Regions from separate parts of the Butyrivibrio sp. WCD2001 genome, predicted to be linked through region 1. Evidence: riboswitches for the same ligand, from Rfam matches in the RefSeq annotation. Region 1 holds a riboswitch; the other holds the start of a gene.
What was found. Region 1 has a riboswitch for cyclic di-GMP ahead of G630_RS23640 (Ig-like domain-containing protein). Riboswitches for the same ligand answer to the same signal wherever they lie in the genome.
Positions count from the first base shown of each region.

Region 2: another riboswitch for cyclic di-GMP. It lies ahead of G630_RS0110065 (Cna B-type domain-containing protein); the one in region 1 lies ahead of G630_RS23640 (Ig-like domain-containing protein).

Region 1 is NZ_AUJZ01000012.1:90,654-107,403, reverse strand. It holds gene ltrA (group II intron reverse transcriptase/maturase) at 1-289, opposite strand, end outside; gene G630_RS0111715 (hypothetical protein) at 820-1,164, opposite strand; gene G630_RS23640 (Ig-like domain-containing protein) at 1,161-3,812, opposite strand; cyclic di-GMP riboswitch class I at 3,869-3,948, opposite strand; gene G630_RS0111705 (hypothetical protein) at 4,274-4,960, opposite strand; gene G630_RS0111700 (hypothetical protein) at 5,025-6,692, opposite strand; gene G630_RS0111695 (threonine--tRNA ligase) at 6,763-8,640, opposite strand; gene G630_RS0111690 (SEC-C metal-binding domain-containing protein) at 8,819-9,328, opposite strand; gene G630_RS0111685 (peptidoglycan DD-metalloendopeptidase family protein) at 9,553-10,389, shown strand; gene G630_RS21675 (bactofilin family protein) at 10,417-10,833, shown strand; gene G630_RS0111670 (YerC/YecD family TrpR-related protein) at 11,021-11,311, opposite strand; gene G630_RS0111665 (cold-shock protein) at 11,652-11,852, shown strand; gene G630_RS0111660 (methyl-accepting chemotaxis protein) at 12,116-13,915, shown strand; gene G630_RS0111655 (dicarboxylate/amino acid:cation symporter) at 14,043-15,710, shown strand; gene G630_RS0111650 (dicarboxylate/amino acid:cation symporter) at 15,770-16,750, opposite strand, start outside.
Region 2 is NZ_AUJZ01000009.1:52,152-68,901, forward strand. It holds gene G630_RS0110030 (alpha-amylase family glycosyl hydrolase) at 1-1,375, shown strand, start outside; gene G630_RS0110035 (SGNH/GDSL hydrolase family protein) at 1,658-2,815, shown strand; gene G630_RS0110040 (adenylosuccinate synthase) at 3,008-4,297, shown strand; gene G630_RS23535 (HAD family hydrolase) at 4,311-5,300, shown strand; gene infC (translation initiation factor IF-3) at 5,543-6,055, shown strand; gene rpmI (50S ribosomal protein L35) at 6,176-6,376, shown strand; gene rplT (50S ribosomal protein L20) at 6,440-6,796, shown strand; cyclic di-GMP riboswitch class I at 7,157-7,236, shown strand; gene G630_RS0110065 (Cna B-type domain-containing protein) at 7,328-13,492, shown strand; gene G630_RS23540 (hypothetical protein) at 13,658-14,725, shown strand; gene lepB (signal peptidase I) at 14,873-15,556, shown strand; gene G630_RS0110080 (Spy0128 family protein) at 15,591-16,750, shown strand, end outside.

The DNA of each region.
Region 1 (16,750 bases):
CCTGTGCGATAGCTTGTTGTATGAATCTGTCTGTTACTGTTGGTACTCCTAGGTTTCTGACACCACCATCGGGCTTTGGTATCTCCACTCTTCGTACTGGCTGAGGTTTATATTTTCTTGTCCTCAACTGTTCCTTGATGATTTCGCCGTTCTTTGCAAGATGTTCCTTGAGTTCTGTGTACTTCATTCCGTCCACTCCCTCTGCACCTTTGTTTCGCACGACTTGCAGATATGCCCTATTGAGATTATCACTAGATAGTATCTGCTCCATTAGACTACTTGTGTCCATGCGTTCTTTCCTTTCCGCCTCGCTTGATCTGACCACCCTTCACCCGATTGGTTACGGCAGATGTTGTCATTTCTGCAACACGAGACATACTCAAACTTATTGATTGTTCACCCCTTCACTCCATCCCCATTACAGAGACTTCTTTGCTACTATGGGTTCGGCTGACTTCTCACAGTTCGTTGTTACTAGGCTAATGGAACCTCTGTGAGACCTCCACGCTTAAGGTGCACGCTCTTTCTCTCCATATATCCGCCACATTTACTCTGCTACTACAAATGTGATAGTTATTAGACTTCGTTGCTTTTGGCCAACTTATCTCTCGTAGCCTAGCCTTATATGTGATTTCTGTCCGTCGGACCAGAGATTTGCTTACAGCTTCCTTCAGATTCCACCTCACAATGGACACCCTTGCTGTTCGGCTATACACTTCCCACTATCTGGGCGTGTTCGGGACTTTCACCCGTTAGAGCGCGCCCATGGCGCGCAAACCAAAAAGAGGCGCCGGGAACTAATCCCTGCGCCTCATATTTTTAGTTGTAGTTAGTATCAAACGGTGTAAGCATGATCATTCCTTCCGTGGAATCCGAATAGGTCACCTTCACTGCTTTGGGATAATCAATCTTATAGTCCAGAATATATCCCTCCTTCGTTAATGCTTCCAATTCTTCGCTTAATCCTGACAACGCGGCATCCTCAGAGGTGGCATTTTTCAAAACGTTCGTCACTCTTTCCGAAACAACACTGATATAATCACTGCTCATAACTGCCGCTGCCTCCTTATCACCGTTATCGGTTATCTTGCGGTTACATCCGCAAAGAATGGAACATGAAATTATTGCAATCAGTATAACTGTTCGAACTGCATTTTTCATCATTTTACGACCACATTATCAATTATACCTACTGTATCAAATACTGAATCGCCTTCATCAAATGTCACGAATTCAAGTGTTACTCTCTGATTTCTGAGCGAAGACAGATCGTAGGAAACATCCTTCCACTTCGTATGATAAACAGTATCATCACCTTCGTCAAAATCTATATTAAAGATTTCGTACCATGTGGAAGTATTAACTTCTTCACGTGCAAGCTCTACAATCAGATTTCCGTTAGTATCCAGGAGACGGGCTATAAATTTGTCATCAAACTCAGTATTAACATATTCCAGAGGCTCTTCGGATACCACGTCATATGTAAAGCTGAGCGAGTTTGCATCCGAAGGAACCACAAAGGTCTGTGAAAGTACGCTGCCCTCTGTGCCTTCCTCCTTCTGAGTATCGTAAGAAGAAGAGGAGGATCCGATACCGGTTGTGATGATTGCCATCTTTTTACCATGAGTGGGTGATAATTCCGCAAGTCCTGTTATGGTTCTTGCATCACCCAGATGATACCATTCTGTCAAAGTAGGTGTTAATTCGAAGCTTCCGTTTTTGAAATCATCTGTGAACAGCACAGTATTGGTTGATCCTGAAAGTATAGGGTATGCTCCGTGTCCGTCATTTACCCCGTATGTTGCCGTTGCACTTGCGAATGCGTCGCCTGTTGTCTTACCGGAAGCAAGTCCTGTAACAAATGCCTTCATAAGATTTCTGCTGTAGATTGCAAGAACTGAATTATGGAAGCCCACAACCGTACTTGCTCCGCGTCCTAAGAACGCTGATGAAAATTGATTATTTACAGCCGTTCCCTCGCCCATAAAATCACAGGTCTCAGAGAAAAGCACTTTTCCGTTCAGTGCACTAACACCAAGGTTTGCAGTGAAGAATGATGGCTTAGCCCAGTAGTAAGTTTTACCATCCATAAGTATAGTTCTTACTACTCTGCCCTTTATCAGATCTGCATAATATGCGTTATCCTTAGCATCAGTAACCTCTTCATAGGTACACATGAAAAGATCATTTCCATAAGAGGATCCATGCATACTGAAAACAATAACATCATAGGCTGACATAGCTTTGAAGTCTTTTAAGGTAGCTTCCTTCATAGTTGTTGTCAGTCCCATTCCATTCAGTTCCGGAATGACTTCGTCGTTATAATATGCCTTTCTCCAGCCTACTTCATTACTTCCGCTAAAACCGAAGTATATGATAGCTTTTCCGATTGATCCTGCAGTATTTGAGCTGTTACGCACAATCGGTGCAAGAGATTCCGACTTAATCATTGTATCCCAGAGTCCGCTTCCCTTGGGATTACGAACTTTTCCGGTACCATTACTCTTAATTGTATTCTCTTCAAGAGATACTGCACCTGTGGTGCCATCAGTATATTCAAAGGTTATAACATTTGATTCACTGTCAAATGTTCCGACAGATTTAATATTTCCGGAGTTTTTCTGTTCATTTAAGACATTCTGAACTGCTGTCTTTTTTACTTCGATGGTGGCATTTGGATTAAGAGTTTCCGTTACCTCTTCGATGGCATTATCCGCTGCTGTCATCTCTTCTCTATTTTCAGCGGACATTACGGAAACAACATCAATATCAACTGTGTCAGAGGTTATCTCCTCTGATCCCACATATGCCTTTACATAATAGCTGTAACGACCGTTATTACCTGATACAAACCTTTTGTAAGCAGAGTAAATCTGGTCTCCCTTCATATCATCGCCGCTATCTTTATAAACTCCGTCATCCTCCATCGCTTTTACAAAGTTGCCATTGGAGTCATAGAGTTCAACTTTATCTACATTTACAGCGACTGTGGCATATAAATATACCGTATTGTCTGTGGTTCCTGCTACAACACTATTACTTGAAGCAGTCAGGGTTACAAGGCCTGAATTCTTTGATGCGGAACCTATGGTTGACTCTGATGATCCACCTGAGTTACCGGACTCACCTGAGCCATTTGTGCCATTTGTATTATTTGTATTATTTGCATCCTTGGAATCCTTTGAATCCTTGGAATCTTTGCCGTTTTGTGTTGCACCGTTTACCTTAACAAGTAAAGATGCGCTTTTCTTACTTCCGTCATTAGCTGTTGCTGTTATTGTTGCAGTTCCTTCTGCTTTGGCAACAATAAGTCCTGATTCTGAAACTGATGCAACAGACTCATCTGAACTCTTAAAGCTTACTGTTTTAATAGAAGCATCCAAGGGTTCTACTTTTGCTGTTACCTGATAATTCTGTCCCGCATTAAGTTCTATCTGCTGGTCCCCAATGGATACAGTGCTTACGGGTGAACCTACATAAATAGTACATTTTGCACTTTTCTTTGTGCCCTTTATTGTAGCTGTAATAACTGTTTTTCCCTTTTTAACAGCCTTTACGTTGCCCTTGCTGTCAACGGTTGCTACCTTTGGGTTTTTACTCTTAAATACAACTGACTTCTTTTTAGAAGATGTTGTTGCCTTAAGCTTTACTTTTTTGCCCTTCTTAAGGGTGTACTGGGAATAATTGAGGGTAATTGATTTTTCCCCCGAAGATGCCTTCTTTGCCATTACTGACATAGAAGTCGGCGAAACGCCGGAAAAGACAATTAACATTGTCAAAGCAATAGCGAGAATTGATTTGATTCGATTCATAATGAACAAATCCCCTTTCTAAAAAACCTTCGCTTCGCAAAGCTAAGGTTCTCAGAAAGTGCAACTGGCTGACTTCTTAATGAAAGTCCCTATAGCTTTGCGTCCTATGGTCACCCATAGTTTGCCGAAATATGTTTTGTCGCAGAACAAAAAACAGTAACTGTAGTCTATTCTCCGATTTAGTTTCCGTCAATCAGACTAATTCTAAAATATTTATAAACGAATTGCTTTATATTCAAAATTTAATAATTCCCTTAAACTCTTCTATTTTCCTGATATTTCTCTTTGTATCAGCAAATTTAGTTTCCGCACACCTGACATAGAATATTCTTTTTATCGTTGATATCTATTTTTATAAAGGTTAAAGTTAACAAAAGCGACTTCTCACGTTTCCCAAAATCGGCCCTCAAAAGAAAAACTATCCCCATCGTATATAATAGAAAAACCGCTCAAACGAGCGGTTACTTCTTAGCAAGAACATGTATTGTATCCAGTGTCTGTGTGCATTTGTCCTCAAAGTCATCATCCTCTGCCCTTGAGAAGACGATTGTGAAGACCTTGTTTTTGGATAGAACTATTGCGGTAGCCTGGTGGATTGTCTGCGTGTTCTCCGGGGTAAAAGATGTCCTTATCATATATCCCGGGAAGCCGTCATACTCCATATTTTCAAAGGATTCCAGAGTGAAGCCGATGTTTTCTCCGTAGAGACTTTCGTAGTTTTCCTTTTGAATAGTCTCATACATCTCTGCGGTGAGTTCATCATACCTATACTCGATGTTGGTAGCATCCTCGGATTCCCCTGCTGCCCTCTGAGCATTGGTAAGAATCTTCTTTTCCGGAAGAACCGAAACCTCGTAAGTAATGTTTGCGGATTCCAGCGGATAGTGCTCATTTACAAATACTCCGGGTTCATCTGAGGCCTTAAATCCCATAGGCACGAAAAACGTACAGGCAAGTGCTTCCGGAAGCTTTGACATACCTCCGACCTTGGATTCATCACCTGATCCGGAAGAATTCTCAGAATCCGCATCCTTAATCATGTCATCCAGAACCGCGCCCGCACCTGCCGAAGCCAGCGTGCTAATCCTGCTGTTCCCAAGCGTGAATACCGTAAGTATGAAGATAATTGATAAAAATCTTTTTCTCAAATGTCTCTCCTATATATCTATAGAAATAATCTTTCTGTAATCAGCTATCCTCTTGTCTGTCTTCTCATTTTCGCGATAGTTCAAACACATCAAACCAATATCGCTCATTCAAATAGCTGCCAATGTTCTTATTTTCGATTCCGGCAGGTGATTCCTTCCAGTCCTTCAGAATGTCCTCTCGGGAATTAAAGCTTCCAATGAAAAGCACTCTCCTTCCACTGTCCACAAGCTCCTGAACTTCCGGGTATTCACTTATAACCTGTATCCCCGGTAAAGTACTCTCAAGAATGCTATCCGTTATCGCTCCGTATAGATAAACCTGTACCGGAAGCTCTTTTCCCGCATCTCCCACTATGTCACAGTATCCATTCGCATAGTACATTGAAAGAGCCGCTACCTGTTCAAAATTACAGATTAGTATCGGCTTCTCCGAAAGCGAGTCTTCATCGGTGTCTTCAGAACCGTTGCCTTCATATATATCCTTCCAGAACTGCTCCGTCTGTACCATATTAACACGTTTATAGAGCTCATTTCCACGGAAAGCCCAAAAGTCTCTGATACAGAAAATAGTCATCAATGTATACAGAAGAAGTCCTGCAAATAGGAGTTTTCCACGTTCTCCATTAAAGAGCCGCTTAGCAGCAATCAGTACTGAAAGCCACATAGCTCCCATAGCCGGAATCATGTACCTGTATATAAAAACAGGTCTAAGTAAAAATGACACAGCAAAGCCAAAGGCAATAATTCCGATTATCGGCATGAAGCAGAGCCACATATAGGAGTCCCTGATATTGCAAAATACCACTGCTGCCACCAGCACAAACATCATAACCGCAAGAACAGTTGCAAGTTTATCATTAAAGAATCCGGGCTTCATCAGGAACTTGATAATTCCGCCAAAGCTCCTTAGAGACAGCGGCTGAATCCAGTAATTGGATGAGACTGATCTCGCCTGCGAAAGCACCACGCTTATCCAGGGCACATAGCAAACCGCAGTCATGTTGGCACTGATAAGCAGGATTCCAAGTTGATATACATTTTTCCGAACCGACCAAATGATCAGGAACAGATATACCGCAGCCACTGCGACAGCAGCATAGTACTGAGTATAGCAGGCTAACAGCCCATATATAAATAAAGGAAAAATCTTCCCCCACTTCAGTCCCTTTATCTGCTTATCCTTTTCAGTCTCAATAAACGGCCCGACGTGTATGCAAAGTGCTGTCACAAAAAGCATAACCCAGCTGTACATACGCACTTCAACCGCATAATCAGCCATCTGCGGCATTGCAATCACAGCGCAGGAAAAAAGTCCTCCCACGAGAATTCCGTAGCGCTTTCTGATGATGGTGAGCGCATACAGAAAGAGAATGAACAGCGGAATTACACTCGCCAGTTTTGCATACATGATCTGCATGCTCCCCAGGGCAGCTCCGCTATTTACAAGTCCGGATGACATGAAGGAATTGCCAAAGGGTGTGAGCGCCTTAATCACGAAATGGACGATAATATAATACAGCGGCGGGTGAACATCCGCCGCTGTTAATTTAACCATCTCAGAAACAGGCTTAGTGGCAAGCTGCATGCTAAAGAGCTCGTCGTACCATATGTCGGGACTAAAGCAAAGATATGATGAAAAGATAATCATTGCTGAAGAAATCAGGTATAGAAGACTTCCGCAGATTATTTCGGCTTTGTCCCACGTTTTTTTTGAATCGTTAAGGAGTGTCATTAATCCCCTCATCCGGCGCTTCGCGCCACCTTCCCCAGTGGGGGAAGGCGTTTATTTCTGATTAGTTTTTTTACTCTACACTATCAATAAGCTCAAGTGTGTGCTCAGCGTTCATCTTCTTGCACATCTCAACGAACTTATCGAGAGGTACGTTCTGAATCTGCTTATTGGAGCCGCGAACGTTGATTGAAACAGTGTTCTCAGCTGCCTCCTTGTCACCGAGTACAATGATGTAAGGATCCTTGTAGTTCTTGAACTTCTTGATCTTCTCCTTCATGTTGTTGTCGGAGTAATCAGCCTCAACATCGATGCCGTTCTCGTAAAGAAGATCTGCAACCTTTTTAGCATACTCATTGTGCTCAACGCGGATAGGAACGATACCTACCTGATAAGGGCTGAGCCAGAACGGGAAAGCACCCTTGAAGTTCTCGATAATGATACCTATGAATCTCTCAAGTGATCCGTAGATCGCTCTGTGAATAACAACAGGCATCTCAAGACTTCCGTCCTGAGCCTGATATGTAAGGCCAAAGTTGTGAGGCAGCTGATAGTCAAGCTGTACTGTTCCGCACTGCCACTCTCTTCCGAGCGCATCCTTAATCTGAAGGTCGATCTTGGGACCGTAGAAAGCACCGTCGCCTTCATTTATCTCATAGCCATCCTCGCCATATTTCTTATCAAGAATGCTCTTAATAGCAGCCTCAGCTCTGTTCCAAACCTCGATATCGCCCATGAAGTCCTCGGGACGTGTTGAAAACTCAGCTCTGTAAGTTACACCGAATGTCTTGTAGATCTCGTCTGCAATTGAGATGATATCTGCAATCTCATCCTGGATCTGTGACTCCATTACGAATGTATGGTCATCATCCTGTCTGAACTCCTGAACACGGAAAAGACCGTTCATCTGTCCTGACTTCTCTTTTCTGTGAAGTACATCATACTCGCTGTAACGAATAGGAAGTTCTTTATAAGAATGAACTGTTCTCTTGTAAGTCATCATAGCGTTAGGACAGTTCATAGGCTTAGCGCCCATTGTATCAAGCGCTTCTCTGTTGTAGATAACCGAGCCTCTCTCAATCTTTACGGGAGCCTTAGGTGCATCCTCATCCATACTCTCTGCTACATCCGGAATATTTGTATCAGCCTGAACGTGACCTGCGATTCCGGGCACTATGAACATGTTGTTGATGTAGTGAGCCCAGTGACCACTGATGAGCCACAGCTTCTTATTATCGATAAGAGGAGCTGCGATTTCTGTGTAGCCATGTCTCTCCTGAATATCTCTTGAGAATTTGAGGAGCTTCTGGTACATCCTCCAGCCTCTGGGAAGCCAGTAAGGCATTCCGGGAGCTGTCTCATCAAACATGAAAAGGTCAAGCTGAGCGCCGATCTTCTTGTGATCGCGCTCCAAAGCTTCCTGGATCATCTTGAGGTGAGCCTTAAGCTCATCCTTTGAAGGGAAAGCGTAGAGGTAGATTCTAGTCATGGAATCTCTCTTCTCATCACCTCTCCAGTAAGCACCTGATACAGCCTTCAATTTATAGGAAACATTCATCAACTCCTGAGAGTTCTCAACGTGAGGTCCGCGGCAAAGATCGATGAAATCATCACCTGTATTATATGTAGTGATTGTCTCACCTTCGGGAAGGTCCTCGATAAGCTCGGTCTTGAATTTCTGACCTTTGAAAATCTCGAGAGCCTCAGCCTTGGACACCTCTTTTCTTGTCCAGTCCTCTCTTCTCTTGATGATCTCGCGCATCTTATCCTCGATGGTCTTGAAATCATCCTCAGTAACAGCCTTAGGCAAAACAAAGTCATAATAGCAACCGTCTGCCACCTGCGGACCAATTGCGTACTGTGTCTCCTCACCGTAAAGCTCGATTACGGCTTTTGCCAGGATGTGTGCCAATGAATGGCGGTACACTTCTTTGAATTCTTCTTTTGTCATTGTTCTCTCCTTCCGTACCTACCGGGTACAGTTATTTTTTATTAAAAGCCCCTCATCCGGCGCTTCGCGCCACCTTCTCCCAGTGGGAGAAGGCTTATCTCCTGCCTTCCCCTTGGGGGGAAGGTGTCTGCGTTAGCAGACGGATGAGGGGTCCTTTTATATCAGAGTTTACCCTCTCTTAGAACTTACCCTTACCGTGGCACTTCTTGTACTTCTTGCCACTTCCGCACGGGCAGGGATCATTGGGATAAACCTTGTTCTCCTTGCGTACGGTCTGTGAAGCCTTCTGCTCCTTGTAGAGCTCCTTCTGCTTCTCCTCTGAGAAGATATCATTCCACTCCTCAAGGCCATAAAGCCAGTCAGCACCTGCTGCTACCATGTTCTTGTAGAGAAGTTCCTTATCGAAGCCAAGCTGAACCTCTGTGTCCTCTTCCATTGCTTCGATGTCGTTCTGCTCCTTAAGTGAATCGTTGATTCCATCAAGGAAACCTGTCATTGTCATGATATCGATGCTATATTTCTCAGCAAGCTCCTTAACTGTTCCCTTTACAACTTCGTCGGGATTCTTAAGAAGCTCTGCATAGATCTCTTTTTCCTTCTGAAAATAATCTGTCCAAAGTTTCTGCAGCTGGGCCTTATCAGCTTTCTCTGAATAAGCCATATCGCGCCACTCTTTTAATAATGCCATAATGTGTAACCTCACTTCCAAATAATAGTATTTCGAAATCAACATAAACAAGATGTTAATCTTTCATATTATAGTATCTTTTCATTGTTATGTAAACGTTTGGGATATTTCGGGGTTTCTCAGATGAAAATGGCAGATTTAGCGGTCCGCATTTTTCAAACAACTATATCTTGGATTTTTTAATAATATATGCTATTATAAGTTGAATTTTAATGGGGGTTTTTATGGCAGATATTAATAAACCAAAAAAACACAGGCATAAACGCCACTACACATTTATGATTATTTCGGGGGATTCCGACGGGAGCAGCGGAAGCTTCCATGTGGGACATGTAGCAGCTCAGGTTCTGGCATTTTCCATATTTGCGATCTTTTTATTCCTCATATGTTATGTCATCCACTCAGCTATCACACTCTCATCTCTGAAAAAATATACAGTCCAGCAGAGTGCTCAGATAGAGGAACTCGATACAGCAAACAAGGAACTCATTCAGAAAAACTCCGAGCTTGAGAATGAAGTATCTCAGCTCAGTCAGGCGCTCAATCAGAAGGTTGAGGCGGAGGCTCAGACCGCAGCCGAGGAACAGCAGCAGTACATCCCCTCTCTTCTTCCTATCTCAGGAACAGCATCGATGGAGAATTCCTACGACGATCCTAATTCTAGCGAGATTGAACTTCAGGCGGACGGCGGCGAAGAAAACGCTGACGAAGAAGGTGCGGAGGGCGAAGATGCAGAGAAGACTCCTGTTGATACCACAGGACTTGATCCCATCCTCATTCTTACCACCGAGGCCAACTCTACTATAATTGCTTCAGCTTCCGGCACAGTAACCAGCGTTACTGCAGATGTAAAATACGGAAACAGCGTGACGATTGACCACGGCAACGGCTATATAACCATTTACAGAAATGCCGGCGAGAGCCTCGTTCACGAAGGTGACAGTGTTGCCAAGGGTGCTACCCTTTTCGTTGTCGGAGAAAATAATACAAAGCTTGGATATCAGATCAAGCAGGACGGGGTTTTTGTCAATCCCGAAGAGATGGTTGAGATTAACGGTTAATAAAGCCGCTAAAATAGGAGGAATACAATGGCACTTTTTAACAGTTCAAAATCAGACGGTTCAATTGATGTTGCTGCGGAGCCGATAACAACGTTTATCGCATCCGGCGCTACTTTGGATGGTCCGTTCACCGCTAAGGAGAGCACAAGGGTTGATGGCACCATCAACGGCAATGTTTCCGTAGGCGGATCACTCATTCTTGGTCAGGAAGGAAAAATCGTAGGCGCAGTTACCGCCACAAATCTTTTCCTTGCAGGTGAAATTCAGGGCAACGTAAACTGCTCTCAGGGTAAAGTTGAAATCAGTGACACAGGAAAGCTTGTCGGAGACCTGGCCGCAAAAACTCTCGTAATCGATGAAAATGCAATTTTCCAGGGCCAATGCAAGATGACCGCAGAAAAGACCTCTGCTGAAACAGCCAAAGAAAGAGCTGCTACTACTTAATATAATACGCCCGCCGAAATATATATGAAATTTCTCGCTCGTTAGCAAAGCTATAATCGCTTGAAATATCATATATATTCCGGCGGGCTTTTTATTCTCCCTCATCCGGCAGCGTTGCTGCCACCTTCTCCCTAAGGGAGAAGGCTTTAATCTTTATCTTATCTCCCACGAAGAGAAGATTTACCACTTACTGTTCTTTCATTTTAGAGAATACCAAAGCGTAGCCGTCGTCGCCATAGTTCAATGATCGGTTAACTCTGCTGATAGTGGCGGTTGAAGCTCCGGTCTTCTCTGCTATCTCGAGATAGGTCTTATGCTTTCTGAGCATGGCTGCAACTTCAAATCTCTGGGAAAGAGACATAAGCTCATTCACCGTGCAAAGATCCTCAAAAAAGCTATAGCACTCTTCCTTATCATCAAGTGACAGAATGGCCTCAAATAAGTGATCAACAGCCTCTGTACGAATTTTCTTATTCATTATTATCCTCCGTGTGATAAAAAATATCATTGCCCTCTAATGCATAAAAAAATGAAGCAACTATATCCAAAAAAGCAAATAAATATGTTGAAACATAATTTACTTTATTTCGTCAATTCACTTCACTGCTTGCATATTTTAACACACTAAACAATTAAAGTAAAGTGATGCTATCATAAGTATTGTAAATTGTGATTTTTTTCGCGAATATTTTAATAATTTCTTTACTTTTAATGCCCCGTATGATATCCTAATTATGTTGTTTTAATACAACATATCGTCAATTGATGTACTCGTTTGACGATAAGAACTATTTTTTATTTTTTAGTGGAGGTAAGCTATGAACAAGGGTACAGTTAAGTGGTTCAACAACCAGAAGGGTTACGGCTTCATTTCTGATGAGGCAGGCAATGATGTATTCGTACATTATTCCGGACTCAACATGGAGGGCTTCAAGTCTCTCGACGAAGGCGCTGCAGTTGATTACGACGTAATCCAGGGTGAAAAAGGACCCCAGGCCGTTAACGTAAACAAGCTTTAATTAGCGGCAACATTTAATCAAGACTACAATGTGCCTTATTCTTAATATATAGAATCAGCAAGTGTACAAATGATTAATCAACTAACCCATCCGTTTTCGGATGGGTTTTTTGAGGCCAGACCATCTTTCATTTCTTCCAATCTCATATATAATCCCTACGATTTTATAAGGTTTTAATCTAATTTTATACCTACTTAATTTTATCCCTATCACGTTTTTGTTATGATTTAATTGTGTTCGATTTTTCTTATGGAGGTATCACAATGCGAAAACGTAATGGATCTTTAATGTATGTCTTAATTGCAGTCATAGCCGGTGCTGTTATTCTGACCGGTATTATCATTGAGCTTTTTACAATTAATAGCACAATCGCTACGACAAAAAAGCAGACCGCCGCATATAGACAAAGGCTGTTGGAGGACCAGCAGTCAGAGCTTCGAAATCAGGTTCAGAACGTTGTCAGCCTGATTGAACAGGTTCATAAAGCTGCAGAGGCCGGTGCCATTACAGAGGACGATGCCATGCGAATCGCCGCTGAATATGTCCGCGAACTCCGCTACATGGACGGCGACGGATACTTCTGGATTGATACCACAGAAGGTGTCAATGTCGTGCTTCTGGGACGTGAGAATACCGAGGGAAAAAGTCGTATAGATTCCTGCGACCCCAACGGCGTATATATGATCAAGGATTTCATCGCAAATGCTAAGGCAGGCGGTGGTTTTTCCTATTTCAGTTTTCCTAAGCCCGATGAGACAGAGCCGCTCCCGAAGATGGGTTACACTATGCTCTACGAGCCCTATAACTGGGTTGTAGGAACCGGTGTATGGATTGATCACATCGATGCTCTCGAAGCAGAATATAAAGCTGAAGCAGAGGCTTCTCTGCGGAACTCCATCATCAAGTCAGTTATCGTGCTGATTGTCATGATCATTCTCGGCATAATTCTTGCATTTTATATCGGCAAAAAGATAAGTACTCCCATTGTTCTCGTTGCAAAAGAGATGGAGCGAATGGCAAACAGCGACTTTAGCGATAACAGTGACATACAAAAGGTTCGTCCGTTAAAAACACATAATAATGAGATTGGTCTTATTTCTGAAGCCCTCGATCTCATGCATACCAATATCCGTGAACTCATGGCAAAGATTTCAGATACTACAGCATACGTTGCATCTGCATCTGAGGAGCTTTCCGCAAGCGCTTCACAGTCAGCACAGGCCAGTGAAATGGTTGCAAACTCCTGCACAGTTGTAGCTAACTCCTGCAGCGGCCAGATTACTGCTGTATCCGGAGCAAGCAATGAGACTCAGCAATTTGTCAATAACATGCAGGAATTCCAGGATGCAATTGTTACCTCCAATGACATGATAAATGCTACAAACGAAGCTGCTACAAAGGGTGCTGCCGACATGAACCGCGCAACAGCCATGATGGATACGATAAAAGGATCCGTGGAAAATACTGCTACTATGGTTGAAGGTCTTGGCGATAAGCTAAAGAATATCGACGCCTTCGTTGATACAATTGCAGAAATCGCTAGCCAGACCAATCTCCTGTCACTCAATGCAAGTATTGAGGCGGCAAGAGCCGGCGAAATGGGTAAAGGCTTCTCTGTAGTTGCCAGTGAAATCAGCAAGCTCGCAGATCAGTCAAACGAAGCAGCCAGCAAGATCACTGCTCTTATCGGTGATATAATGACAAGCTCCGAAGAAGCTGTAGAATCCATGCGAGAAGGTGCCCAGAGTGTTATTGAAGGTTCTGAAGTCGTTAACGAGGCCGGTGATACCTTCAACGAGATTGTAAGCCGTGTTCACTCTGTATCCGAGCAGAGTGCCCGCATGAGTGAGATTGTTGACCAGCTTTCAGGCGGTACCGAGACTATTGCCAACAATATTCAGAAGATCGAGGAAATGAGCGCCAACGTTGCCGACGAGACTCAGAATGTATCCGCTGCATCACAGCAGCAGACAGCTTCCACCCACGAGGTTGCGGAAGCCTCCGACAAGCTCGCCGAGAACGCCCAGGAACTCCAGGACTTCGTTGCAAAATTCTCACTTTGATATAATACGGTCCCCCGGAGTGTATATATTCATCACCGATTTCGTTGCACTTCGTGCATAATCGATCGGGTGTTGAACATATACACTCCGGGGGACCTTACTTCTATGATATAAGGAGGAGTTTGTTTTGAAATTTATTAATTCTAAAAAAGTGTTTTTGGTGTCTGATGAGGATTGTATAAGAGAGAGTATTGGTTTTATTGAGGATACCCTAAAGAGTGTTGATTTAAATAAAAAGCATTTGATAAAGACTATTCTTATTGCAGAAGAAACGATTGCTCAGCTCATAGAGAGGATACCGCCAAATGGGCATTTTTCAGTATGTGTGAGAAAAATGCTCGGCGAGGCGGAAGTTGTTATAACTGCAAAAGGAAGCGAATATCATCCTGATACTTCAGTCGCAGATGGAATTGATAATCTCGGAAAGCTTGAAGATGAGGATGCTCAGGACATAATACGTTCCTTACTCCTAAAAGCCCATGGTGAGGATTATAAAGTAAGTTATAAAAACGGAACCAACAAGATCAGAATTCTCGCCTGCGGCGCAGAATCTTCAATGCTTATTAATACTATGATCTGTCTTGGGCTTGGACTTATTTTTGGAGTTCTGTTGCAAACAGTAATTCCGTCGCAGGTTGCAGATGGTATTTTACAATATGCTCTGGATCCTGTAAAAACAGTCTTCATGAACTGTCTTAAAATGATTATCGCACCGGTGGTCTTTTTCTCGATCGTATCCTGCATATCGCAGTTTAAGGATTTATCCCAGCTCGGAAGAATCGGCGGCAAGGTTATGAGCATGTATCTGTTTACAACAGTGCTTGCTATTTTGATGGCCATGGGCATTTCTATGCTGATAAAACCGGGAGAATTGGGATTTGCTCTTACCCTTACTGATGTATCACAAAATGTATCAGTAAATACAACTGTCGATACATCTCTTCTTCACACAATTGTAGGCATTTTCCCTTCGAATTTTCTGCAGCCGTTTGTAGATTCCAATACCCTGCAGATCATTTTTCTTGCTGCCCTGACCGGAATAGCTGTTGGGATGATCGGTGAATACTCATCGTTTCTGGGAAAATTCTTCGAGGCCTGCAATTCACTTTTCCTTACCATAACGACAATAATTTCAAAATGTATTCCTATCGCTGTATTCTGTTCTGCATCAATTATGGTTAAAAATCTTGGCGGAAAGTCACTTATTTCGGTTCTGGGATTTTTCTTTACTCAGCTGTTTGCGATATTCTGCATGCTCATAATCTATGGCATTCTGATTACCATTATGGGAAGGCTGAATCCGTTTACGTTTTATAAAAAGAACAGAGAAGGCATGCTTACAAGCTTTACTCTTTCATCAAGTAATGCAGCAATGCCTACCAATATGCGAATCTGTACCGATAAGCTCGGGATTTCTCCGAAAGTTTGCAGTTTTTCCATTCCGCTTGGTGCCACGGTAAATATGGATGGTGCTTGTATTTTTCTGGTAACCGCAGGATTGTTTCTTGCCAGAGCTTATGGAATCAGCATTCCTGCTTCATCGTACTTTTCACTTGCTATCACTATTATCCTACTGTCACTCGGTTGCCCGGGTGTGCCGGGATCCGGACTTGTGTGTCTCGGCATTGTCTTGGGGCAGATTGGCGTTCCTCTGGAAGCTATCGGAATTGTGATGGGAATTCACCCTATAATAGACATGATCGATACCATGTCGAATACTACAGGCGATGTTGCCGCCGCCCTCATAGTTGCCAAAACCGAGAACCTATTGGATTTGGATAAATTCAAAAACTAATACTATCCCATTAATAACGTTCCCCGGGTATATGTATTCATCACCCGGGGAACTGTTTTTCATGATTTATAGAGGTCTACATCGAGGAGGCCTTCGGTTTTGGCCACAATCAAGGCGGCAGCCACGTCTCCTGTTGTGTTGGACATCGTTTCGAACATGTCGATAATGGGATGAATACCGATTATAAGTCCTACCGACTCAATCGGAACACCGATCTGTACAAGAACTATGCCTACGCATACGATTGCAGCTCCGGGAACTCCGGGGCATCCAAGCGAAAGCAAAATAATGGTTATGATAAGAGACAGGTAAGCTGACGGAGGAATACTGATCCCGTAAGCTCTGGCAAGGAACAATCCCGCCGCTGTTAGGAATATACAGGTTCCGTCCATATTAACGGTTGCTCCTAGCGGTATTGAGAAGCTGCAGACCCTGGGAGATATTCCAAGCTTATCTGTACAGGTTCTCATGTTTGTCGGCATGGCCGCATTGCTTGATGCAAGCGTAAAACTTGTAAGCATACCTTCCCGATTCTTTTTATAGAAGTGTATGGGATTCAGTCTTCCGATAATAGCAATCAGGACACCATACACAAGCATCATGCAAAACATCGAAAACAGAACTGTTCCGGCAAACCCCAGCACCGATAAAATCGACGCACCTCCCATGTCCTTAACCATGAGCGCTACCGAGCAGAATACAGCGACAGGAATTATCTTTGTGACAAGCGTTGTTATTGTAAGGAAAAGTGAATTGCAGGCATCGAAAAAGTTCTTTAGGAATGCCGAATATTCACCGATCATTCCAACTGCTATTCCGCATATAAATGCCAGGAATATTATCTTAAGGGTATCTGAATCCACGAATGGTTGTACAAAGTTCGATGGGAATATTCCAATTATCGTATGAAGAATCGACGTATCAACATTCGTATCAACGGATACGTCTACTGCCGCTTCCGAAAGGGATAGCGCAAATCCAAAGTTCCCGGGATGAATCATCATTGAAATACTCAAAGACAGCAAAACAGCCAGAACCGT
Region 2 (16,750 bases), on a different contig from region 1:
AAACGGTGAGAAATCAAAATATGCAGACTTTTTCATAAATTGGAACAAATTCTGGGATGGCTGCGGAGAGATGACCGAGGACGGTTATATCCAGCCTGATGAGAAGTATATAAAGGACATGTTTTTCAGAAAGCCTGGACTTCCGATCCTTATGGTAAGAATGCCTGACGGAAAGGAGATACCTTACTGGAACACCTTCTATCAGGAGGTTCAGTACAGAAGACCGGATGCTCAGGACATTATTAATGCAGTAGAGGAATTTAACGGACAGGGATCCGAGAGAATTCAGTATATGACTGCAGAGAATATTGCGAAGTGTGTCTGCGAGGGTCTTGATGAGGGGAAAAAGCCGGAGGAAATAGATTTCGGTAAATATGCAAAATATCGCGAGGCAATTCTTGAATTCCTTGCAAACGGAAGAAAATATCTCGGACAGATGGATTTGAATATCAAATCAGATCTTGTCTGGGAGCATTATGAGAATACACTTAAGGCGCTTTCAGGATATGGAGCTGCCATCGTTAGACTTGATGCTTTTGCTTATGCTCCTAAGGAGCCTGGTAAGAAGAATTTCCTTAACGAGCCTGATACCTGGGATGTTCTTGAGAAGGTAAGGACTATTGCAGATAAGAACAGCTTGAGACTCCTTCCTGAGATTCACGACAGCTATGGCGCCGGCATCTATGAGAAGGTTGCAGGCAAGGGCTATATGACCTATGATTTCTTCCTCCCGGGACTTCTTATCTATGCGATGGAGCAGAAAAACGGTGAAGCACTTGCACGCTGGGCTAAGGAACTTGTGGATAAGAAAATCCGCGTGGTAAATATGCTTGGATGCCACGATGGCATACCGGTTCTTGATCTGAAGGGTCTTATTCCCGATGAGGAAATCGAGAAGCTGATAGAGACTATTGTCGGAAGAGGCGGACTTGTTAAGAATCTTCACGGACAGAAGAATATGTACTATCAGGTAAATTCAACTTATTACAGCGCTCTTGGTGCTGATGATAAGAAGATGCTCTTTGCGAGAGCGGTTCAGATGTTCATGCCGGGCAAGCCTCAGGTATGGTATCTCGATCTTTTTGCGGGAGAGAACGACTACGCTGCAGTAGAACGAGCTGGCGCGGGCGGACACAAGGAGATTAACCGCACAAATCTTTCAAATGAGGAGATGCTGGAAAAGCTTAGTAAACCGGTTGTGCAGAAGCAGCTTGAACTTTTGAGACTTCGTAATACCGATCCGGCATTCGGTTTTGATGCAAATCTTGATCTTAAACAGGATGGTTCGGTTCTTACCTTTACATGGGAGAATAACGGAAACAAGATCTCGCTTAAGGCTGATTTTGCATCTTATGATTATGAAATAATAAAGTAAAATTTCATAAATATTACATGAAGGTGTTTCTTTAGGAAAACCGGGCGTTTTGGCCCGGTTTTCTTTTTTTATATACCTATTTTATAACAATTTTTATTTCTCTTTATTAATCGTAACAAAAAAATAATAGTGTACTCTAAAAGAATTCACCCCGGGTTTATATATTGATAATTTTTCTATCAATAATATTTATATGTTATCAGTACAATATGGATAACAAATATGATTTCCCACAAAAGCGTGAAAAGGCGCAGTTTTTACGGGGGAGGAACGGGGGTAACAATGAGAAAATTTATGTTTAAGCAGCTAAAAACAGCATTGGTGCTTCTGTGTGCCATGCTTATTTTTTTACAGATGATTCCGTGTGCAAAACCGGTGAAAGTATATGCTGCTGAAGAAGAGGAAGAGGAATGCGAAGTTGAGGAAATAGAGCAAGGTGAAGAAGATGATGTTGAAGAAGACGACGATGATGGCGAGGAAATTAGTTTAGAAGAGGTAGAAAAGAAATCTGAAGGAGAAAATGCCAAAAAGCAGGAAAGCCAGCAGAATAAGACTACCGGGAAGCAGGAAAACTCTCAGAAACAGGCAGAATCCGGAAAGCAGGAGGGACAATCTGAAACCGTATTAAAGCAGGCGCCTAAGGGCAGGCAAAAAAAGCTTACGGTTGAATTACCCGCAGAAAAGCCAAGATATTATGATAAGTTGGCAATCGGTGAAGAGATAAAGATTGTTGTTAAATCTAAGGGAAAAAAGATAAACAATAAATATTTGAAGTTTAGTTCCAATAAGAAGTCGGTTGCATCAGTAAATAATGCCGGAATAATCACAGCTAATAAGTACGGCACGGCAAACGTTAAGGTTGTTTACAAAACAAAAAAGAAAAAAACTTATAAGTGCAATATATATGTCACTGTAGCAAATAGTACTGTGCGGACACTTTATGTAGGTGATTCCAGAAGCGTTGACCTGTTCTCGGCAACGGCTGAATCGGTGTTTGGCGAGGTTCATAACGATATAGTTGTCTGTGCTTTGAATGGCGCAAATGTGAGATTCCTTGGAGAAGTACTTGATCATTCGGATCTTAGCGACTACGACATGATAATAACCTGGATGGGAGCAAATGATTTCGGTCATTTTAAGCCTTATATAGTTAAATACAACAGGCTTGTTTCGAAAGGGAAAAAGCTGGTGGTTTGTTCTGTTGGAATGACAAGGGACGCATTTCTTGATGAGGGCGGACAGCCGCTTTTCAACACCGGAGTTATAAACAGGTTTAATATCCAGCTGATGGACTGGGCAGGAAAAAAGAAAAAGGTAAAGACCGTATCAATGAACGACTACATCGCAAATAAGGTATCTATTGATTCGAAAGACGGGGTGCATTATTCACCAAAGCCCAATAAAGGACTGTGGAACTATATTCTTGATAAGGCGGAATGAACCTTTTTATACATAATTAAATGTAAATTCAAGTCAGCAGATCGAAACAGGCGGTTTTGTATCTGCTGATTTTTTTTATTCATAATATGAAATCCATTTTGCAAAATAATTTACTTATGGAGGATTCTGTAGTATATTATCATGTGGTTATTTTAGTAAACTAAACCGTGTAACACAGAATGGAGAAATAAAATGGTTAAAGCAGTAGTTGGAGCAAACTGGGGAGACGAAGGAAAAGGTAAGATCACAGATATGATGGCCGATCAGGCTGATGTGGTTGTACGTTTTCAGGGAGGCGCGAACGCAGGACATACCATTGTTAATAAGTATGGTAAGTTTGCACTGCATACTCTTCCTTCAGGTGTATTCCACCAAAATATAACAAATATCATCGGCAACGGTGTGGCACTTAATATTCCGGTACTCATCGGAGAGCTTAATTCAGTAATTGAGAAAAATGTGCCTACTCCGAATCTTCTTATTTCAGATCGTTGTCAGATAGTTATGCCTTATCACATTCTTTTCGATCAGTATGAAGAGGAGAGACTTGGCGGTAAGTCTTTTGGATCAACAAAGTCAGGTATCGCACCTTTCTATTCAGATAAATATGCAAAGATCGGTTTCCAGGTTAATGAACTTTTTGATGAGGAGCTTTTAAAGGAGAAGGTAGAGAGAGTTCTTGTTACAAAGAACATCCTTCTTAAGGAGCTTTATCACAAGCCGGAGATCAGTCCTGCAGAGCTTCTTGATACTCTTCATGAGTGGAGAGACATGGTTAAGCCCTATGTTGCAGACACTGCGTTGTTCCTTGAGAAAGCAATTAAGGAAAATAAGACAGTTCTTCTTGAGGGCCAGCTTGGAACTATGAAGGATCCTGACCACGGAATCTATCCTATGGTTACTTCTTCTTCAACATTGGCTGCATACGGAGCAATCGGAGCAGGTATCGCACCTTATGAGATTAAGCAGATTGTAGTAGTTAACAAGGCTTATTCTTCTGCTGTAGGAGCAGGTGCTTTCACATCAGAGATTTTTGGCGAAGAAGCTGATGAACTCAGAAGACGCGGTGGTGACGGCGGTGAGTACGGTGCAACTACAGGACGTCCTCGTCGTATGGGATGGTATGACTGCGTTGCAAGTAAGTACGGCTGCAGACTTCAGGGTGCAACCGACGTTGCTTTCACTGTTCTTGACGTACTTGGCTATCTCGATGAGATACCTGTATGTGTTGGTTATGAGATTGATGGTGAGGTTACCAAGGACTTCCCTGTAACACATCTACTTGAGAAGGCTAAGCCCGTATACGAGACACTTCCCGGATGGAAGAGCGATATCCGTGGCATAAAGAAGTATGAAGATCTTCCGGAGAACTGCCGTAAGTACATCGAGTTCATCGAGAAGGAAATAGGATATCCGATCACTATGGTATCTAACGGACCGGCCAGAGAAGATATCATCTATCGCGAGAGCCCGATTAAATAATTGAGGATTATACATGGCTAAACGAGGCAATAATGATAAAACCCCGCTTATCAGACGCATATTGGCAATAATAGGTGTTTTGGTTCTTCTCGGAGTAAACGGTATCTTTTTCACAAAGGCTGTTCGAGGGACCTTTGATACGCCGGGTGCATTTATGACAGCTGCTGTGTCTACTGTTGCAATACCGATAGTAGTATGGCTCTTTGTATGGGCTTTTTCAGCCGTAACAGGGAAGAGGACAGTGGCATCTCCTGATCCTTACGGGAGAAATGAGAAAGACGAATCTGAGGATGAGATAAAGGCAGAAGACCTGAATATTGAGGAATCTACAGATGAGTCCGAGACTTCCTCGGTACCAGGGAAACACGACAGGATATCCAATGGAAAAGTCGATACCGTGATTTTTGATATCGGCGGAGTTCTCGCTGATTTTTGCTGGGAACAGTTCATCAAGGATAAGGGTTACGTTGAGGATACAGTAAACAAAATCGCAGAAGCCAGCATTAAATCGCCTGCATGGGATGAGTTCGACAGAGGCGTTCTCGATACTATGGAAGTAATACAGGGGTTTGTAAAAAACAATCCTTCCATGGAAGCGGAGTTGTATGATGTTTTCTCTGACCTTAGTGGTCTTTTGAAGAAGAGAGAGCGGACTATTCCCTGGATACGAGCGCTTAAGAAAGCAGGCTTTAAGGTTTTTGTTCTTTCCAATTATTCAAAGCAGGCTGAGGATGCCAATCCCTTTATGAAGGAATTCCTTGATGAGGTTGATGGCGGAATTCTTAGTTATAAGGAACAGATAATAAAGCCCGACAGAAAAATCTTTGAACTTATATGCGAACGATACGACCTTATTCCGGGTAAGTGTGTATTTATAGATGATCTTCAGCGAAATGTAGATGCTGCAAGTGATTTCGGAATGAAGTCAATATTGTTTGAGAACTACGAACAGGTAGACAGAGAGCTTTCAAAGCTTGGGGTTACCTGTAAGATTGAGATGTAATCTTTAGATGTTTGCTATTTTTTTAAAAATAGTATTGACAGTATAACGATAAGAGTGTTATATTATCCGAGTATGTAAAACAAAGCAGAGGTTTCCACTCTCACCCTGTGGCGCAAAGCTTGCAGGTGTTAATACATCTTAGATACCGCAGATATTGGATTACGCGGGTATTCTGATTGATTGTTAAGTGGACTTCCTTTGTGAGTCCACTTTTTTTATACAAGTTTTGGAGGTACAAAGCTATTAGCAATAACGATTTATTCATCAATGAACAGATCAGAGACAAAGAAGTTCGTGTTATTGGGGTAGACAATGAGCAGCTTGGCGTTATGTCAATTCAGGATGCCAGAAAGCTTGCTGATGAGGCCGGAGTTGATCTGGTTAAGATAGCACCCAATGCTAAGCCGCCGGTTTGCCGTATTGTTGATTACGGTAAATTCAAGTATGAGCAGCTTCGCAAAGAGAAGGAAGCACGTAAGAAGCAGAAAAATGTCGAGATTAAGGAGATAAGACTTTCACCCAATATCGACACTAACGACCTTAATACAAAGGTTAACGCTGCTAAGAAGTTCCTCGAGAAGGGTAACAGAGTTAAAGTTACTTTGAGATTCAGAGGACGTGAGATGGCTCACATGGGAGCAAGTGTGCATATTCTTACAGATTTTGCTGAGGCTCTTGCTGATATCGCTGTGATTGATAAGCAGCCTAAGGTTGAGGGACGTTCTATGACCATGTTCCTTACCGAGAAGAAGTAATGTCTCTTGCTCATAAGGCAAGTTACATATATAAGTAATTATTCAGCTTGATTATTGGATGATTACACTGTCCTTTCGGACGGATAATGAAATAATTTACAAGCATAGGAGGATTTAGTTATGCAGCACAAGATGAAAACAAACAGATCTGCTGCCAAGCGTTTCAAGGTAACAGGCACAGGTAAGCTGATCCGTAACAAGGCGTACAAGCGTCACATTCTTACAAAGAAGTCTACAAAGAGAAAGAGAAATCTCAGACAGGCAGCAGTAGTTGACGCTACCAATGTAAAGACAATGAAGAAGATTCTGCCTTACGTTTAATCTTAAGTATTATCGTATAAGAGCAGTACCGGTTATTCGAAATTAATTTAGGAGGAAAACGAAATGGCAAGAATTAAAGGTGGCATGAATGCCAAGAAGAAGCATAAGAGAGTTTTAAAGCTCGCTAAGGGCTATAGAGGCGCTAGATCAAAACAGTACAGAGTTGCTAAGCAGTCAGTTATGAGAGCACTTACATCAGCATTCGCTGGTCGTAAGCAGAAGAAGAGAGATATGAGATCTCTTTGGATCACACGTATCAACGCTGCAGCTCGTCTTAACGGAATGTCTTATTCAAACCTTATGCACGGCCTCAAGCTTGCAGAGGTTGAGATCAACCGCAAGATGCTTGCTGAGATGGCTGTAAATGATCCTGAAGGATTCAAGACTCTTACAGAGATCGCTAAGCAGAAGATAGCATAACTATTACGAACCGTTCCCAATGATTTGGGAGCGGTTTTTTTATGCCCAAAAACTTTCAAATTTCGTACATTTTGAAAGAATGATTAACCTAGAATAAACTTTATAAACAAGCATAAATTCTTTGGGAAAAAAGTATGTAAATCCTTGTAAATACTGGCTTGTAAGGGTAAAGTACAAGATAGAGAAGTGATCATAAAAATGGAAAAATATGAAAAAAACATTTAAAAAATGACATTTAGTGTTGATTTTTTAAATCAAATATAATATCATAAAATAAGCGAAACGCGTGAAAATGTGTTTCAATTATGATTGAAAAGTTTTCCAAACAGGTTGACTTTTTAGTCCGTAGTTTAATATGGATGGAATTCAGGGCAAAGCTATCGTGAGGTAGTGACGCAAAGCTACAGGGTCTGAGGCTTTTCAGACAGCCAGCTGCCTGCGCTTTTATTTTAGGAGCGCGGTTAAATTCGCAGTGATGATTTGCCCTGTTTGAGAAGCTTCAAACAGGGCGTTCTTTTTTGAGGGATATTTATGGCAAAGCGGTATTTCCGAAAAAATACAGTAGAAAACTATGCTAAAAGGCACGACTTTTTAAGAAGGTGGCTTTCAGTAATGCTGGTTGTCGGTCTTCTGATTACTACCGTTACTTTATATGCCATGAATAAGGCGGCTTCAGCTGTTACCGAAGAGGGAGCTGAGGAAGTTGGTATGGTCCTTAATCCCGAAGCTCTGGGTAGTCCTGAGGGCGGTGAAGAGGAATCCGCAGAGGAGAGCTCTGAGGAAGAATCCGGTGAGGAGTCCGGTGAAGAGATTGCAGAAGAATCCTTCGAGGAGTCATCTGAGGAATCTTTTGAGGAGGAATATACCGAAGAAGGCAGCGGCGAGGAGTCCGCAGAAAATCAGGAAGAATATGTTGCTGATGCCGGAGAAGCTGAGGAATATTCCGAACAGAGCTCTGAGGAAATTGTGGAAAATGAGGAGACTTCAGGAGAAGAGGGAAATGATGAAAGTATAGAGGAAGGCTCTGAAGAGACTATAGAAGACGAAAATGCTGAAGAGACAACCGAAGAAACAACACAGGAGCTTGCAGAGGAAGCACCTGATAGTATAGAACTTTCAGCAGATGTCAGACTCACAGTTTCTTATATTGACGAAGCAGGCGAACTTATTAAGGATGAGGAAGGAAATGCTGTAGCTGATGAAAGAGAGATGAACCTCTCAGAGGGACTTGATCTTACAGCAGGAAGCAGCGATGTGCGTGAAATAGAGGGTTACACCTATGTAGGTGCAGCCCTTGATGACGTGCCTGTAACCGGAATTACTGTTAAAAGACTTGAATCCGAAGGCGAAGAAAGCGGATTTAAGTATTACGAAGCTACCGATGAAAGCGGAAATACCTATGATGTCACTTCCGATGCTAAGCTTGTAATCACCTATCTTAAATCCGAAGAGGAGGTGGCAGAGATCGAAGGCAAGAGATCAAAGGTAATAATCGATGATGTTGCTGTTACCGCAGTTTATGTAAATTCTGCAGGCGAGCATATCAAGGAAGACCAGAAACTTGAGCTTACAGAAAATCTTGATCTCTCCAAGGCGGAAGAGACTGAAAAGATAGATGGATATTTCTTTAAGGAGGTTACTTATCAGGATAAGAAAGTAGCTTCGGTAAACATTGTTGAAAAAGACATCACTGATGAAATGATCGACAAGGCCATCGAAGAAGGCAAGTCTGTCGAGCTGACGGAGAAGAAAACGAGCGATTCTTCTGAAAACAGTTCTGCAACGGCAGCGGAAGATGCAGCTAATGAAACAGCTGCTGATAGTGAAACTTCCGAAGCTTCAGGTACATCTTCCACAGGAAAGAATATTGTGATAATCGTGGAAGCTGAGGATGGAACCAGAACGATAGAGGAAGGCAGTGCAACCACATATAAGACCTATGAGGTTGTTACTGTTGAAGGTGAGACTATCGAGGTTACAGAGGACTCCGAGATTTCCTTCACTTATCTTAATGCTAATACTCAGGATACCTTCACTGTAACCAATGACAAGGTAACTGTTACAGTTAAACTCTCCAATCCCGGATCACTTCCGGAGGGAGTGGAACTTGTAGTGTCCGAAATTAATGAGAATTCCGGCGGATACAACTATGATGCATATCTGCAGGCTATGAACGAGAATGCAGAAAGCATTGCCTCTGCCAGCGGACAGGAAGAGGCTCAGATTTATGACAAATCCAATACTCTTATATATGACATCTGCTTCAAGCTGGATGGCGTTGAGTATCAGCCTGCAGAGGGAACAGCTTCTGTTTCCATGCAGCTTATAGAGAATCAGCTTTCAGAGGATCTCGGCGCAGAAAATGAGGAGGACGTAACTGTAATCCACATGCCCGTATCCGAGGAAGTAATGCAGAATGTTGATTCAACTGAGGAAGCTACAAACATTTCCTCAGGAGATATCTCCATCGAAGTTATGCCTGAAAGCAATGCAAATCTTGAAGGAGACAAGGACAGTGTTGAGTTTGAAACAGATTCCTTCTCAGCCTGGGCTATAACTATCAACGGAACCTATACCTGGACCGGAAATAATAGCATGTCATCTTCCCAGATTGCAGAGGGACTTGGCGATAACATTTATTTCAGCGTTGTTGCAAATGATCTTGCGCTAGCTACTCACTCTGAAGGAAACGTTGCCGTTGTAAATCTTCAAGGTGGCGCCGCAGGCAATGCACTTGGTAATTCTACGAATGTTTATACTCACATCAGCGGATTTGACCTCACGGTTACAAGAAAAGCATCAAGAGCCGGAAGATATAATTTTGCGATTTACTCAAATTCCAAGGCTGAGGGTAATCCGGTTCATACTTTCAGCATAGATGTTACCAGTAACGGTGGAAGCGGAACCTATACCGTTCCTGTAGATGCTAAGCAGTATACTAATCTTTTCGTGTTTGAGCTTGATTCTCAGGGTAAGCCTATAACTGATTCAGCAAAGTATGTTTCTACGGATAACGGCAAAGGAGATAATTCCCTTATCGGAAAATTCAGCGATAACTATGTAGAGAACATGAATGGTAATTCTCCTCAGTATGTCATTCAGAAAGTGGATGGACAGACAATCAATCTCTATGTAAAGAATGAGAACAAGGTTTACAGGAAAACGGGAGACGACGTTAAGGATGAGGCTTTAACAAGTCCTTATCCTGTAAATGTTGGAAGCCTTCTTTCGCAGGCATATTCATTATCAAAATCTCTGGCATATATAAAGACCAATGATTCGGTTGAAGTTGTGAATATTAAGGCGACAACAGGAAACTTCAGGGAAGATGTGGGTAATGCCCTCGGAAAAGATCAGAACTGGATTACAGCCGAAAACGGAGGCTTTAGTTTTGGCGGCAAGCTCTTGGTAATAAATCTTGATCTTACAAGGTTTGTAGATAAGGGTTATGCAATAACCCAGTTTATTGCGAACGGCTCGAAGAGCGGTCAGGACTGGGAAGAAGTCGCAAATCAGATAATTATAAATCCTGTTCAGAAGGTTAACGGCGAATATGTGCCCTATACAGGAGCACTTACTCTTCAGACAACCTCCGGCACGATTGTTGCGCCTTCGGCATACGTCAAGCACGAATCCGGTAACCACGTCGGAACAATCATCGGAAGTACTGTAAATCATGCAAGCGGTGAGATTCATAAGATTACTGTTCAGAGATACCTTACGCTCAAAGGCAACGTTACAATCAGCGACGGCGAAGGCGAAGTAGGCGGATCACTCGAATTTAATGTTATTAAAAAAATCAACGGCTCAAAAGAAAATGTGACGGAAACATTCTCCTTCAAGCTGGAGAGACTTGTTGACAATAAAACCAGATGGGATACGGTTGAATCTGATATTAAAAACGCAGGCAGCAACATAAGCTTTAAGGTTGAGGATATATCTCTAAATGATCATCTTAAGGATATGACTGTCGGACAGACCTATGTATTCAGATTTACAGAAAATAAACTTCCTGACAATTCGCCCTACACTAAGGACGGATCCTTCATCCTAGTGAAGGTTAAGGATTATCGTACGGCGAAGCAGGAAATAAACTATTACCGCGTTCCGATGTATGAGGAGGACACGGAAGGTAAGATTATACTGGATGAAAAAGGCGAAAAGAAGGTATATTACGGATACAGTGATGTTCTTCAGAATCCTTCTCAGGCACCTAATTACTGCAATACTGCACACCGTGTTTATGATGATGATATCGCTTTCAATAACACCAAGGGCGGAAGTCTTACGATTAAGAAAGTTTGGAACTACGATTCCTTTAAATATCCGTTCATTTATGTGTATGTATGCGGACGTGCAGGTGGTAAGGATATTACTTCAGAAAGCAGATTAGTAACGCTCAGCTGGGAGAATAACTGGACTGAAACAATTACAGACCTGACAACAGCTACTGCAAAGGGTAGTCCTATTATCTACAGGGTTGCAGAAGTAAATGCGATAGATGCTTACGGCAACGTGCTGGATTACAATACAATTCTTGCAAGACTTAATGCCGGTGACCACAGATTGCTTCTCTATGACGATGGTGACACTGATGCTAATAATGTCACTAAGTATTCGGACGGGCAAAGTGCAGTACTTCCGGGCGGAGATGTGAGAATAAGCAAAGCTTCAAATGGATATGTGGTAAGCTACAGCACTACGGTTCCGAATATGAAGTCTACCTATGGCGGAAGCTCATGGCAGAGAGTTGGGCTTGTTGACGGTAACGGCGGCGAAGTAACAATAACCAATACTCAGGTAATAGACTTTGAGGTTACAAAGAACTGGATACTTGATGGGAAAAATCTTCCGGATAAGAGTCTGGTAAAGATAGAGCTCTGGATGAATTCAGCAAATATCCAGGATCAGGCAACAGGTATTGAGCCGGTTGTGGTAACTGATAATATTACGCCTACAGTTGAAGGTGCTGACACGGCATGGACATACACCTGGAAGACACTTCCTGCCTTTGATTCCCAGGGAGAGCCGATAGTTTACTATGCAAAAGAGACTTTGATTCCTGAGGGATTTTCATCAGATGCTGAGACAGAGGGTAAGAAGGTAACTACTATCACGGAAAACTATAAGGATTCGAGCACAGGATGCGAGAGACTAAGGAAAGTAAGCATTACCAATACCGGAATGTCTCTTAAGCTGCATATGAACAAGCTTCTTGATGCAAAGGATCCCGGAACCGAGAAGTACTACTTCTGGGTAAGGATGTATGATGAAGAGACAGGCGATTGTAAGGGAAGATATCTTCCGGATCACAACTGGGTCGCAAATAACGGAAAAGCAATTGATTATGAAATCGATCCAGCTGCATGGGAAATGAAGGTTGGCGGAACTTACTACTTCCTCTTCAGAGAGGGTAAGTGCGACGAAAACAATAAAACTACCTGCACGATGGATCCGGGTGCAATAATTGCAAAGGTGAATTATACAGCGATAGGCACAGCTGAAATTCACTATTACAAAGTTTATGAGTCCTCGGATACTGATGCATTATTTGCCAATAATTCTCTGGCGCCATCATATTGCACAAATGAAGTGACAGATGATGATGTGGCATTTAAAAATAAGACCGGTGCAAGTGCGGATATTTATGTTGTGAAGGAATGGGATTCACTTGTGGGACCTCCGCTTACGGATTCCTGGACACCTGATAACATTTTCGATGTAATAGTTAAGCTCTATTCGAAAGAGGATGGAAAAGAGACACTGGTCGGAACCAAGACCATTAGCGTATCCGATAATTCAACCGCTGATTCAAAGAAGGAAAGACTTGGCGGAAGAGGCGGATATCCGAGCGTATGGACAGGAAGATCCAACCCGATAGTTTTCGAGGATATGCCGGCTTATGACTCAAAGGGCAACAAGATAGAGTACTTTGTAAGAGAGTACTGTATGTATGAAGGCCAGGAAACAGAGCTTACTTTGAACGGAGCGACAGTAAACGGATATAAGCTTACCGACAAATATACTGAGAAAGCAAAAGATGGCTCAACACAGTTTGTTCTCCACAATACTCCTTACCTCATAATTCAGAAGGAGTGGACAATAAACGGTCAGCCTGTTTCTGCTGAAAGTGCAAAGAGCTTTGGTGCTGTTTTCGTAAACCTTTATCAGTCCTATCGAAACTCCGGCGATGACGGAGCATATCAGGGTGATGCATCAAGCGGTATAAATGGTATAAAACTAATACAGTCAGCGATTGTTTTATCTGCAGATAATGACTGGACTTATGAGGTTGCGGTTGAAAGAAAGCATGATGCGGAGCAGCAGTATGTATACTATATCCGTGAGTGTGATAAAGACGGAAATCCTTATCCCGACAGTAATCTGCGTACTTACTATGATTACAATTACAATAATGTGACAAAACTCTCCGATTACAGGTATGCGCGTGGATTTACGGATAGGAATAACGGAGGAAGTCAGGGTACGACGACCTGGAACCTTGCCTATGTTTCGGGAAACAATTTCCCGTTCATTAAGCTTAAAGTAGTAAATGAGCGCGGAGGTTATACACTTCCTAATTCCGGTGGAAGTGGCACGATGAGATATTATCTTGGCGGACTGGCTCTTATTATGCTTGCCTTTGCAGGCCTGGCCATCATGCTGCTGAAGAAGTACGGACATAGAAAATTGTAGTACAATTATACTTTTGGTTAAAAAGTTTATAAATTATAGTCAAAAATGACTATTACGAAAATAATAGCACTGGGCTATAATGTGTATGCGTTTTTTGTAATGTATTCTTTAAGTCATAATCTAATAATTGTTGCGATCAAAGATTGGTGTTCATAGAGGTGAGCCATGGCACAGAAAGAATTACGAAAACTTAACAGAAAAGAACTTCTTCAGATGCTTGTTGAATTTTCCGAAGAAAGTGAGGCAATAAGAGCCCACGAGAAGGAGATGCAGGAACAGTTCGACAAGGAGAGAGAACAGCTCCTTCAGCAGATGGCTGACGAGAGAGCGGATCTTTTGGCCAAGTTCGATGAAGAGAAGGCTGAGATGAGAAGCAAATTCACGCAGCAAAAGGAAGAACTTCAGGCCCAGTACGCAAAGGAGAAGGCAGCATATATGCAGCAGGCCGCCATTGAAAGAGCTGCGCTTCTTAACAGCTTCAACGAAGAGAAGGCTGAGATGCGTGAAAAATTCAATGAACAGAAGGCAAAGGCAGAGGCACTTTTCCAAAAGGATATCACGGGACTAAGGGCCAGGCATGAAAGAGAGTTCAAGGGCTTTCATGCACGCCTTGAGAGAGAAAGAGATGCCCTTCACGCTGAGGAAGAGAAGAAGTTACAACAGATAGAAGATGCAGGCACACTTGCTGAGGCGGTGCTTTCCATAAACGGCTTCTTTGAGGCTGCCAAGAAGGCCGCAGAGCAGTATGAAGAGACTGTAAAGAAGATAGAGGCTATGAGAATAGCAGAAGCTGAGCGCGGATTTAAACCTGAGGAAAAGGGCGAATCCGAGGAGATGCTCAGGATTAAGAGACTTTCAGGAACTCTTAAGAAGGCAGAGGCAGCTGAAAAGGCCGCTGACCCTGAAGAGTTAGTTGAAGCTGATGTTGATGAGAATAAGACTTCGGAAGCTGCCGATGAAAAAACTGAAAAGAAAACCGTAAAGAAAACGACAGCGAAAAAAACTACGACTAAAAAATCGACAACTAAAAAAGCAACAACTAAAAAAACAACAGCCGAAAAAAACTCAATCACAAAAAAGAAAGCCACCTCCAAGAAAACTAAGACAGATGATGAGGCTGAAAGCGGTGAAATAGCTGAGGTTAAGAAAACTCAATCAAAAAAAGCAAAAAAAATTGAGGAAACTGAAAATTCAACCACCACTGAAAACCCCGCCGCTGCGGATGAAGCATGAGTAATCAACGCTGTCAAGTACGAATTATGAATAAATCATTTCATATTTCGTAAACATAAAAATTTGTACCTCACTTATAATGAAAAAGCTACCCGCTGAATCGCATTTATTCAAGTGCGTTTTAGCCTGGACTAAACAAGGAGTAATATGGATACGGAAATCAAAAAAGTCCAAGTCGAAGAAACTCCAAATGATCAATTGAATAAACCGTCGCTGGATGAACTGAAGGCAGAGCTTAAGCGCGAATACAGAAAGCACGACTATAAGAGAGCCCTAAGGAATACTCTTGTGGTTATCGTAGTTGTTGCGGCGCTATCGGTACTTGTATCAAGCTTTTTTATCACAGTTCTTAAGGTTACCGGTGACAGCATGACTCCCACTCTGGAGACAGGACAGATAGTAATAGCGAATAACTATTCTGAGTTCAAAACAGGAGAACTGATCGCTTTTTACTACAATAACAAGGTGCTTGTTAAGCGAGTTGTTGGATCTCCGGGAGACTGGATCAACATTGACGAGACCGGCAAGGTATTTGTCAATGGCGTAGAACTTGATGAACCGTATATTTCGGATCCGAGTCAGTATGCTGCCGGAATGGGAGAAGGCGACAAGGTTGAGTTCCCGTATCAGGTACCGGATAAGAGGTACTTTGTTCTGGGAGATCACAGATCGGTTTCGATTGATTCAAGATCCACCACAGTTGGATGCGTTTCCGCAGAACAGCTGATTGGCGGAGTGTTTTTCAGGATATATCCTTTTAAGGATTTCGGGGGAATTGAAAGTAAGGCCAGCACCGGCAATGAAAGCATGGAAGAGCCGGAATTGCAGTAAAACGGGATGGAGAACAGGTTAAGGGAAGGAAAGAATGAGGAATCTAGATAACAATCGCGTTGAGGGGTTTGTAAAAAAGCACATTTTCTTAAAAAGATGGATATCTGTGATGCTTGTTGTAGCACTACTTGTTACCTGCACAACAATGTATGCCCTTAATAAAGCGGCATCCGCAGTATCTGAGGAGACCGCAGAAGATGTGGGAATGGTGCTTACCGGTGAAGGCAGCGAAGAGGGAACTGAAGAAGCCGGAGTTACAAACGAAGAAGAAAGCACAGAAAACGCGACTCCTGTAGAAAATAGTGAAGAAGGTGAAAGCTCTGAGGAGAATGCATCTGCTTCAAGTGAAGAAGCTGAAAGCGCAAATACAAGTGAAGAGGCTTCCGCTGGAAGTGAGACAGGTGCTTCAGAGACTGAGAATGTAGAAAATACAGAGAATTCTGAAACTTCAAATGAAGGTGAGAGCACAGAAGAGACTGCTGTTACAGAAGAAGTAAATGCTTCTACTGAGGGTGAAAGCACAGAAGAGAACGTAGCAGGCGAGGAAGCTGTAACTGAAGAGCAGACTGAGAATACAGAAGATAATTCATTGCTTGCTAGCAACAATGACATCGAGCTTACAGAGGATGTTGTTCTCACAGTTTCTTATGTGAATGAAGCTGGCGAGAAGATTGCTGACGAAAAAGAGATCAACCTTTCCGAGAGCCTCGACTTTACTACCGAAGCTCCCAAGCAGGAAGGTTATGAGTTTGTAAATGCTGCAATCGACGGAACAGTAATCACCAAGATCGTAGCAAAGAAGGACGCAAACGATCACAAGTATTACGAAGTTACTGCTGAAGATGAAACAGTTGTTTCCATAAAGGAAAACAAGACGGTAGTTCTTACATATGCGCTGGTAGTAGAAAGCGATATAACACTTACTGCTAAGTATGTTGATAAGGATGGAGCAGAACTCAGAGAAGCAACTAAGCTTAATATAGGTGAAGAGCTTGGCATTTCAAAGAAAGAAAATGTTGAAGCTATCGAGAACTACTTCTATATTGGCGCTGCTTATAACAATCAGAAAATCACATCAATAAAGGCTGTACTTGGAGAAAATGCAGCAGTTTCTGATGGTAATGCTGCTGAGGGTGCAAACAAAGCTTCTTCTTACGAGTTAACAACTAAAGACGGACAGATCATTACAGTAAA